Regions from separate parts of the Brooklawnia sp. genome, predicted to be linked through region 1. Evidence: riboswitches for the same ligand, from Rfam matches in the RefSeq annotation. Region 1 holds a riboswitch; the other holds the start of a gene.

Region 1 (4,413 bases):
TTGTTGATCAGGTGTCCATATTCGTGAAAACGCACGAGTACGGTTCCAGCACGTCGCAAGCCGCTATGGATCAGTTTATCGACCGCACGAGCCAAGCTCCATCAACCATAGCTGTACGGGCCATAGTCGTCGGTGACGATACCGCACTAGTTGTGATCACCACAGATGTCCGTCAGGTTGTCTGCGCCGCCAAGGCACGTTCGCTGAGCTCGAGGGTGATAGCCCGCCAAGCCCGCTGGAGTGTATCCGACATTACGAATGCCGAAGCACTCATCAGTACTTTGAAGGATGAGTCGATAATTGCGGTATCCGGTGGCACTACTTCGTATGGAGACTACGGCATGTTCGTTGAACTTGTCCGGGAGGATCCGGAATTCACAAACGCAATACGGTCACTTCCCGATGGCTTGATTCGCACGACGTCGTGGCTCACGAAGTGCTAATTTGCAGCGATCTGCGTGGTGAAAGCGTCCGCCGCCGCCACTGGGGAACTCACCAACCCCGATTCGGCGAAGAAGTCAGCCATCTGTGCCCAACGATCCGGGGTCTGCAGACCGAACCGCCCGCCGTAGAGTTTGGTGGTCGCCTTCAGCACCTCGAGGGCATGGGCCTGCTGCTCGGCTTCGGCAAGTGTCGGCACATACGATGCGGAGATCTGGACCGCCTGGTCGGGGTCGGAGGCGCACAGCTCCGCTCCCCTGGTCATCGCGCGCAGCAGTCCGCTCAGGTCGTCCGCACGCTCCGCGAGCGTGGCGTCCATAGCGCCCAACCCGACGCTGACCAGCGGCGGGTCGTCCAGGCCAAGGGTGCGAATCGCGAAGCCGGCCTCGTTGAAACGCACCACATCGTTGTTCAGGAAGCCGACCACGGCGTCCACCTTGCCGCCGGTCAACGCGGCCAGTTGGGTGTACCCGATGGACGCGATCTGCAGGTCGTCGCGGCTCAGGCCGGTCTGGGCGAGGACGGCCAGCAGGTAGAACCAGTTTTCGCCGTATTCGCCGGGCAGCCCGATGCTGTGGCCGCGCAGGTCGGCCAGCGATTGGATCGCCGAATCTGCCGGGACGATGATCGTGACCGGGTAGTTCTGATACGCGGTGGCGAAGTTGCGGACCGGGATGCCTTCGCCACGGCCTTGCAGCATCTCACCGCCGCCCGCGAAGACGACGTCCTCGTCCCCGGTCTGCAAGGCGCCGAGCAAACTCTCGTTCGCGCCGTGATGGCGTAGCGTGACCGCCAGCCCCTCCTCGGCGAACCAGCCGAGACTGTCCGCCAGATAGGCCGGGGCGAACTGGATATCCGGCACGTAGGTGAGACCGAGGGTCAGCGCGGCGGTCGCAGTGCTCCCGCCGGGAGTCGGGCTGCCGGCTTCGCCGGTGGAACGAGCGCAGCCGGCCAGACCTGCCAGCAGAGCCGAGCCAAGGATGGCTCGCCGAGTGATCGGTTGCATGGTGGTTGATCTCCTACCGTTTCGTGGTTGGGTATTCAGGTGGTTCGAGATTGTCGCCGGTTGGGTGGATGAGTCGGTACCAACGGGGGCTGGATGCGTATGGATTGGTCAACCACTCGATGAACGACAGGCCCAGGAAGATGACGATGGCCAGCACACAGAGCACGATCAGGGTGGTGAACAGTCCGGTGGTGTCGCTCGACTGGGACTGCACGGCCAGCCGCTGCCCCAGTCCGTCGCCGCCCATCACGAGTTCTCCGACGACGGCGCCGGTGATCGACAGGGTGAAGCCGTTCCGCACCCCGGTCAGCGTTGCGGGCAGCGCGAGTGGCCACTCGATCCAACGGGCCAGCTTCGCGCGTCCGGCGCCGTCGACCCGCGCCGCGTCCAAGATCTCCGGATCGATGCTGCGCAATCCGAGCACCGTGGACAAGACCATCGGGAAGAAGACCATGATCGAGCACAGCAAGACGACCGGCCAGGTCCCGTAGCCGACCCAGATCACCAGCAGCGGTGCCAGCGCGACCGCAGGTAGGGCCTGCGAGGCCGCAAGATAGGGCGACATCGTTGCCTCCGCAAGGCGAACGTGAGCAATCAGATAGGCGATCGGCAAGGCGATGGCGGAAGCCAAGAGGCAGCCGGCTGCCGCTTCGCCGATGGTCGCACCGATGGGTCCCCATAGTCGTCCGGACGCGAGTTCTCTACCGAGGCGTTCGATGACAGCTGCCGGCCCGGGCAGCAGGGTAGCCGGAATCGAGCCGAATCTGGCGATGAGCCACCAGCAGAGCACCAGGACCAGCCCGGCGACGATTGGCGCAGCGATCCGCAAGGACAACGGCGCATGCCGTGTGCGGATGTCCATCGCCGCGTCGCCGCCTTCCCGGTCGACATGCCGGGGGTCGACGCGCGCAGCCGGTAACGTGACGACCGGACGTCACCGGACGCCGATCTGCCAGCCGAGCGCGACGTGCTCCTCCCATCCGGACTTTCACCGTCGGTACCGGAATTTCACCGGTTCAACCACCCGCCATCGCTTCAGATGACGTGTGGGTCGCGGACTATCACCGCCGGTTCGGACTTACACCGACCCCGGGCACGTTCGTTGTTTGCTTTGGTTGAGCATAGCGCAACGGCCGGGGCCGACGATGAGGCGCCGCTCAGCGGTGCCGATCGCTGGGGTAAAGGAAGAGCACGCAGACCACTGCCAACCCCACCGAGAAAGCGCAGACCCACAAGGACGCCTCCATCCCTGCCACGAACCCGCGTTCGGCAAGGTGATTGAGCTGGGCCCCCAGATCGGACGACAGCTGCTCGGCCGCCCGAACAGCTCCGGCGACAGACTCCAGGGCGGTCGATTGCAGATCGCCGAGCTCGTCCCAGATCGCACCGGCCGTGAGCACCCCGCGATATCGCGCGGCCAACAGCGATCCGATCACCGCGACCCCGAGCGCACTGCCGACCTGCATCAAGGCTGTGTTGGTGGCAGAGCCTCCGCCGGTCGCGTCGGGGGGCAGGGCGTCCATCACCGCTTGGGTCGCTGCTGGAACCAGCAGACCGGCACCGACTCCGAAGAGCAGCAGACCGGGCACCAGATGAGCGAATGCCGAGTTGTCGGTCGTGGTGGCCAACCACCCGTAGCCCAACCCGACACAGCTCAAGCCCACCAGCACCGTGCGTTTGAGTTGCAGATGGTGGATGAACCGCGGTGCGGATAGCGCCCCGACCAGCATCGCCGCCGCGACCGGCAACACCCGGATGCCCGTCTGCATCGGCGTGAAGTCGAGGATGAACTGCAAATACTGGGTCAGGACGAACAATGCCCCGGCGCCCGCGGCTGTCACCAGTCCGGCCACACCAACCGCAACGCTGAAGGTGCGGATCTTGAACAGTGAGAGCCGCAGCAGGGGCACCGCCACCCGCGATTCCCAGTAGACGAAGGCGCCGAGTACCCCCAGGCCGCCGAGCATTGCGGCCAGCACCAGCGGATTCGTGACTCCCAAACCCGGCGCGGAAATCACTGCCCAGCAGATCAGCGCCAAAGCCGTGGTCGACAGAACGGCGCCAAGATAATCCACCCCACCAGCGACCGGATGCGGACGACTGTGCGGGAGCACGAAGAAGCCGAGAACCACGATGACGACCGCCACGGGCACGTTGATCAAGAAGACCGAACCCCAGCCGAAATGTTCCAGCAGCAAACCGGAAAGCACTGGACCCACCGCTCCCCCGGCGCCGTTGGCCCCGGACCAGAGCGCGAACGCGACGGTTCGCTCCTTCGGATTGGAGAACAGCGATGAGATCAGGGCCAGGGTCGAAGGAGCCAGCAGCGCGGCTCCGACCCCCATCAGCGCGCGCGCACTGATCAGCAATCCGGTCGTGCTGACAAGCCCGGCGATCAGCGAGAAGCCACCGAAGATCGCCGTACCGGCCAGGAAGGTCCGCGATCTGCCCCAGCGGTCGACCAGTCCTCCGGCGACCAACAGCAGGCCGGCGTAGGTGACCTGGTAGGCGTCCACCGTCCATTGCAGTTGATCGGTGGAGGCCTGAAGTTCGCGGGCCAGCGTTGGTAGCGCGACATTGAGGATGGTGTTGTCGAGGCTGGCCATGAACAGGCCGAGCGTCAGCACCGCGAGGGCCCACCAGCGCAGCCGGTGCGTCCGTGACGTCGTGATCACTACTGTCGCAGGCATTCAGCCGGCTTCGTCTCGGGGAGTCACGAAGACCTAGGCTACCGCCGTTCGGCCTTGATCCGGACGGGGTGACCGGCTTCTTTGCATCAGTTCAGGGTTTGCCCGGGTTCCTGCGCTGTGCGGCCTGGCCACCACGGATCGCCAGCAGATAGCCGCCCAACACAACGATGCTGAGCACCCAGCACCACTTCATCGCCCCGCGGTAGAGCTGCCAGGGCTGATCGGGATCGGCGCCGATCGTCCCCACCGCGCTCCACAGCACCGCCCCGACGGCCA
Region 2 (4,413 bases), on a different contig from region 1:
GATACCTGTGGTCGTGTCCACATGATCCACCGAGACCGTGAATGCTGTTCCGTGATTATCCTGATTGCTGGTCACCATCGGTACCAATTTGAGGCGCTCGCAAAGCGCCTCGCTCATCGGCATGCAGATGAGACCTCGACCGTGAGTCGCCATGAAGTTGACATTCTCGGTCGTCGCGAATTCGGCGGCGCAGACGAAGTCTCCTTCGTTCTCTCGGTCTTCGTCGTCTACGACCAGAATGATCTTCCCTTGGCGCAAATCTGCCAGCGCATTTTCGATCGTGTCGGTCTGAAGCATATTCTTCCCCCTATGGACCCTCAGGCCCTAAAATCCGTGTTCTGCCAGGAATCCGGCAGTGATCGTGCCGGACGGGCCAGCGTTGCCCAGCAGATGCTCCACATATTTTCCGATGCAGTCATTCTCAAGATTCACCGCATCTCCGATACGAAGACTGGGCAGGATCGTTGAAGCCGCGGTACGCGGAATGACCGAAACACTGAAGTCTTTCGCCGCCACTCGCGCGATTGTCAGGCTGATGCCGTCTATTGCCATCGAGCCTTTTTCGATGATCAACCGCAGAATCGGCGGGGGTGTCGCGATCGTGTACCAAATCGCATTACCGTCGGGCCGAACGCTGGCCAGCGTGCCCGTACCATCGATATGCCCGGTAACAATATGGCCGCCAAATCTACCGTCCGCCGCCATCGCGCGTTCAAGATTGACAGGCTTTCCCGGGCGGAGTGTTCCAAGGGTGGATCTGTTCAATGTCTCGTGCATCACATCGGCGGCCAGGCCGCCGCCCGATATCGCAGTGACGGTGAGGCAGACACCGTTCACGGCGACACTGTCGCCGAGGTGGATGTCGTCCATAATCCGAGAAGCTCGGATCGAAATACTGGCCGAACCGGCACCCTTCTTGACACCCTCGATATTCCCGACTTCCTCTACGATTCCGGTAAACACTCGATCACCTCGCTTTCCAGTAGAATGTCGTCTCCGAGTGCGGTGACGACCGGCGGGCTCAGCCGGAATGCGGCACCCGGTTCGTCGACACCGGGACCGCCCACGGGGGTCTTTCCACTGCCACCGAAGAGTTTCGGGGCGATATATGCCTGCACCTTGTGGACGACCCCGCTGCGCAGCGCAGACCAGTTGAGCGTGCTGCCTCCTTCAAGGAGAAGGCTGTCGACCTGGCGCTGGCCAAGCGCGGCCATCAAAGCCCGCAGATCGATATGGCCCGCAATTCGGGGAATCACGAGCACCTCGCAGCCCGCGTTTCGATAGGGCTGGTGGCGGTCGATGTCTGTGATCGAGGTCACGATGATGGTGGGCGCCTCGTTGGTCGTGGTGACGACGTTGGCCGTGGCCGGGGTCCTCAGGTTGGTGTCGCAGATGACCCGCAACGGGTTTCGCGCCTGCTCCAGCCGGCAGGTGAGCATCGGGTCGTCGACAAGCACAGTACCCACCCCCACCATGATCGCGGAGTTCCGAAGCCTGTCCTCGTGCACTCGGCGCCGCGCCACGTCTCCGGTAATCCACCGTGACTTGCCCGAACTCGTGCAGATCTTGCCGTCCAGCGTCATGGCATATTTCATGACGACATACGGGGTGCCGCGTTGAATGAAATGGAAGAAGCTGCGATTCAGGTCGTCGCAGGCCTTCCTCTCGACGCCTTCGATGACCGCGATGCCGTGACCGCGCAGCGCCTCGATACCCTGACCTGCGACCAACGGATTTGGGTCGGTTGACCCGACGACCACGCGGGTGATGCCGCCGTGTTGCACTGCCTCGGTGCATGGTGGGGTTCGTCCGGTATGGCAGCAAGGCTCCAGCGTCACGTAGAGGGTCGCACCGGCAGTCGGCTCATCACAATTGGCGAGGGCGTTGCGTTCGGCATGCGGCCGACCGCACTGCTCGTGGTAGCCCTGGCCGATGACGCGGCCGTCTTTCACGATCACCGCACCTACCATCGGATTGGGATTCACCCATCCGGTACCGCGTTTCGCGAGTTCGATCGCGCTGCGCATATATCGCGCGTCGTTCATTGTCACCTCCTCATGGCAGTGCTGCATCCGAATAAGGAATTCGGAGCATGAGGAGATAGCCGGCGCGCTAAGGACGCCGACCGCGGTGTCACAAAAAATGCCTTGAACTATTGATGTTCAAGGCAGGTGACCAGTAAGCCGCGACGAGATAGCGCAGGCATAAACAAAAGTCCCGAAATGCGTATGCATCTCGGGACGTCATGTCAATGCCCGCGCCAAGGACGCGAGCCCAACTATCTTCTACTATCAGACTGTAACTGTCGGCTCCGGACTCTAACCGGATCAACCTTGCGGTTCGTGGGCTGTACCACCGATCGGGAATTTCACCCTGCCCCGAAGATTCTATTCTTTTGTTGGTTGACAAATTAGCAGTGCCGCCAACCAGAGTCAATTCCCTGGCGCCGATCCACCATTCACCAGTTCGGCAGGGTCCCGCCACCGCCAACGGAGCCATCCGCACCGCGGTGCCCGGACTCCCGGCTGCGCAACCGTCACGAATCAACTGGGAGCAGCCCGGAACTCAGCGGCAGCGGGCGTTCGTACTGGTTGCTCAAGCAGCCCGCTGTGAACCGCCGCGCCGGTTGGCCTGGCGGGAGAAGTCGGCCACACTCCGCTTGCTCTGAGCCTTCCCCGACTGGCTTCTTCCGGGCCGGGCCTGTTCCCCTCGCGGGTTCTCTCCCCGGCGGGGAGCAGCCTGGCGCGACTTCGCAGGCTTTGCTGTCGTCGTCGCCTGGGGTACCCGCCGGGACGCGGCAGCCGGCGCGAGTTCGGGTGCCACAGGATCGGCGGCCGCTCCTCTGAGTCTTGCCAGCACCGGATCGTCCGGGTGCACCGGTTTCGGTGTGGCCGAGATGTGAGCGGCCCGGGCGAGGGATTGGAAGTCCCGACGCTGCTCGGGCAGCACCAGGGTGATGACCTCACCGCTGTGGCCTGCCCGCGCGGTTCGTCCGGAGCGATGTAGATACGATTTGTGTTCGGCCGGCGGATCGACGTGGACGACCAACTCGATGTCATCGACGTGAATGCCGCGAGCGGCAATATCGGTGGCAACCATCACCCGTACCTGGCCATCCGCGAACGCCTTCAAGCCTCGTTCGCGGGCGTTCTGCGACAGGTTGCCGTGCAGTTCGACCGCCGGTATTCCGGCAGCGGTCAGTTCGCGGGCGAGCCTGCGAGCCTGATGCTTGGTGCGAGTGAACAGCAACCGCCTGCCCTGACCGGCAGCGAGCGCCCGAATGACCTGTGTCTTCTCGGTTGCGTTTGCGACCAGCAGTGCGTAGTGACTCATCTCGCTGACCGGCGAGGACTCCGAATCGACACTGTGAGTCAGCGGACGCCGCAAGAAGCGCTTGACCAGCTTGTCAATGCCGGAATCCAGGGTCGCCGAGAAAAGCATGCGCTGTCCTCCGGCGGGGGTGGCCGCGAGAATTCGCGTGACACCAGGCAGAAAGCCGAGATCGGCCATGTGGTCGGCCTCATCGAGCACGGTGACGGCAACATCGTCCAGCCGCAGTTCGCCGTCCGACTTCAGGTCTTCCAGGCGTCCGGGCGTGGCCACCACGATGTCGACTCCTCGGCGCAACTGACGCACCTGGGGAGCCTTGCTGACGCCGCCGACAATGGTCGTCACGCGTAGCATCGCGGCGTCCGCGAGCGGCTGGATAGTGGCGACGATCTGGCTGGCCAGCTCGCGAGTCGGGGCGAGCACCAGTCCGCGGGGAGCACCCGGCGAACTGCGCCGGGCGATCTCGCTGCCGGACGGAGTCAGCCCGGCAAGCCTGGAAACCAACGGGATGGAGAATGCCAGCGTCTTGCCGGAGCCCGTGCGTCCGCGGCCGAGCACGTCACGACCTTCGAGTGTGTCGGGCAGTGTGGCGGTCTGAATCGGGAAAGGGGTGCTGGCGCCCTGCTGCTTGAGCGGGCCGATCAGCTTCGAAGAGACGCCCAAAGTCGTGAACGACGCAGGCGCAGAGTCAACAAGTTGAGACAAGAAAGAACTGCTTTCAGCATAAGCGAATCACCACAACCCAAACCGGCTCGCGTCTTCGCCGGTCAAGCCGACGGCGCGGTGCACGAAAGTGGTGCGATGCCGGGCACGATGTCCGCGCCCTACCGTCCAGTCTCTCATCGCGGACGAATATCACCAAATGCGCGTCAAGCAACCAGCTGCATGATCAGCGCAGCGGACGAAGCGCCTCGTCCAGGGCGAGTAGCTCGTCCAACTGCAGCTTCAACACCTGGGTGTGCTGCTCATTCGGAACGAACTCGCCTTCGTCGCTGATCTGACGTTGCGGGAAGTTGATCTCGATATTGCCCTTGGTCATGACCATGCCGAGCGCACCAACCACCGGTCGAAGCGCGGTCTGGG

Evidence for each region. A riboswitch is a leader RNA that binds a small molecule or an ion and turns the genes downstream of it on or off. The one in region 1 is predicted to bind FMN.
Region 2: it holds a riboswitch for FMN, as region 1 does, so the genes downstream of both, ribD (bifunctional diaminohydroxyphosphoribosylaminopyrimidine deaminase/5-amino-6-(5-phosphoribosylamino)uracil reductase RibD) here and AAFP05_RS10045 (ABC transporter permease) in region 1, are expected to answer to the same signal.

Annotation. Positions count from the first base shown of each region.
Region 1 is NZ_JAVTWX010000128.1:15,058-19,470, reverse strand. It holds gene AAFP05_RS10050 (ABC transporter substrate-binding protein) at 440-1,447, opposite strand; gene AAFP05_RS10045 (ABC transporter permease) at 1,461-2,309, opposite strand; FMN riboswitch at 2,411-2,548, opposite strand; gene AAFP05_RS10040 (MFS transporter) at 2,605-4,137, opposite strand; gene AAFP05_RS10035 (MFS transporter) at 4,229-4,413, opposite strand, start outside.
Region 2 is NZ_JAVTWX010000016.1:12,303-16,715, reverse strand. It holds gene AAFP05_RS00975 (bifunctional 3,4-dihydroxy-2-butanone-4-phosphate synthase/GTP cyclohydrolase II) at 1-297, opposite strand, end outside; gene AAFP05_RS00970 (riboflavin synthase) at 325-963, opposite strand; gene ribD (bifunctional diaminohydroxyphosphoribosylaminopyrimidine deaminase/5-amino-6-(5-phosphoribosylamino)uracil reductase RibD) at 945-2,045, opposite strand; FMN riboswitch at 2,277-2,390, opposite strand; gene AAFP05_RS00960 (DEAD/DEAH box helicase) at 2,596-4,035, opposite strand; gene AAFP05_RS00955 (NADPH-dependent FMN reductase) at 4,220-4,413, opposite strand, start outside.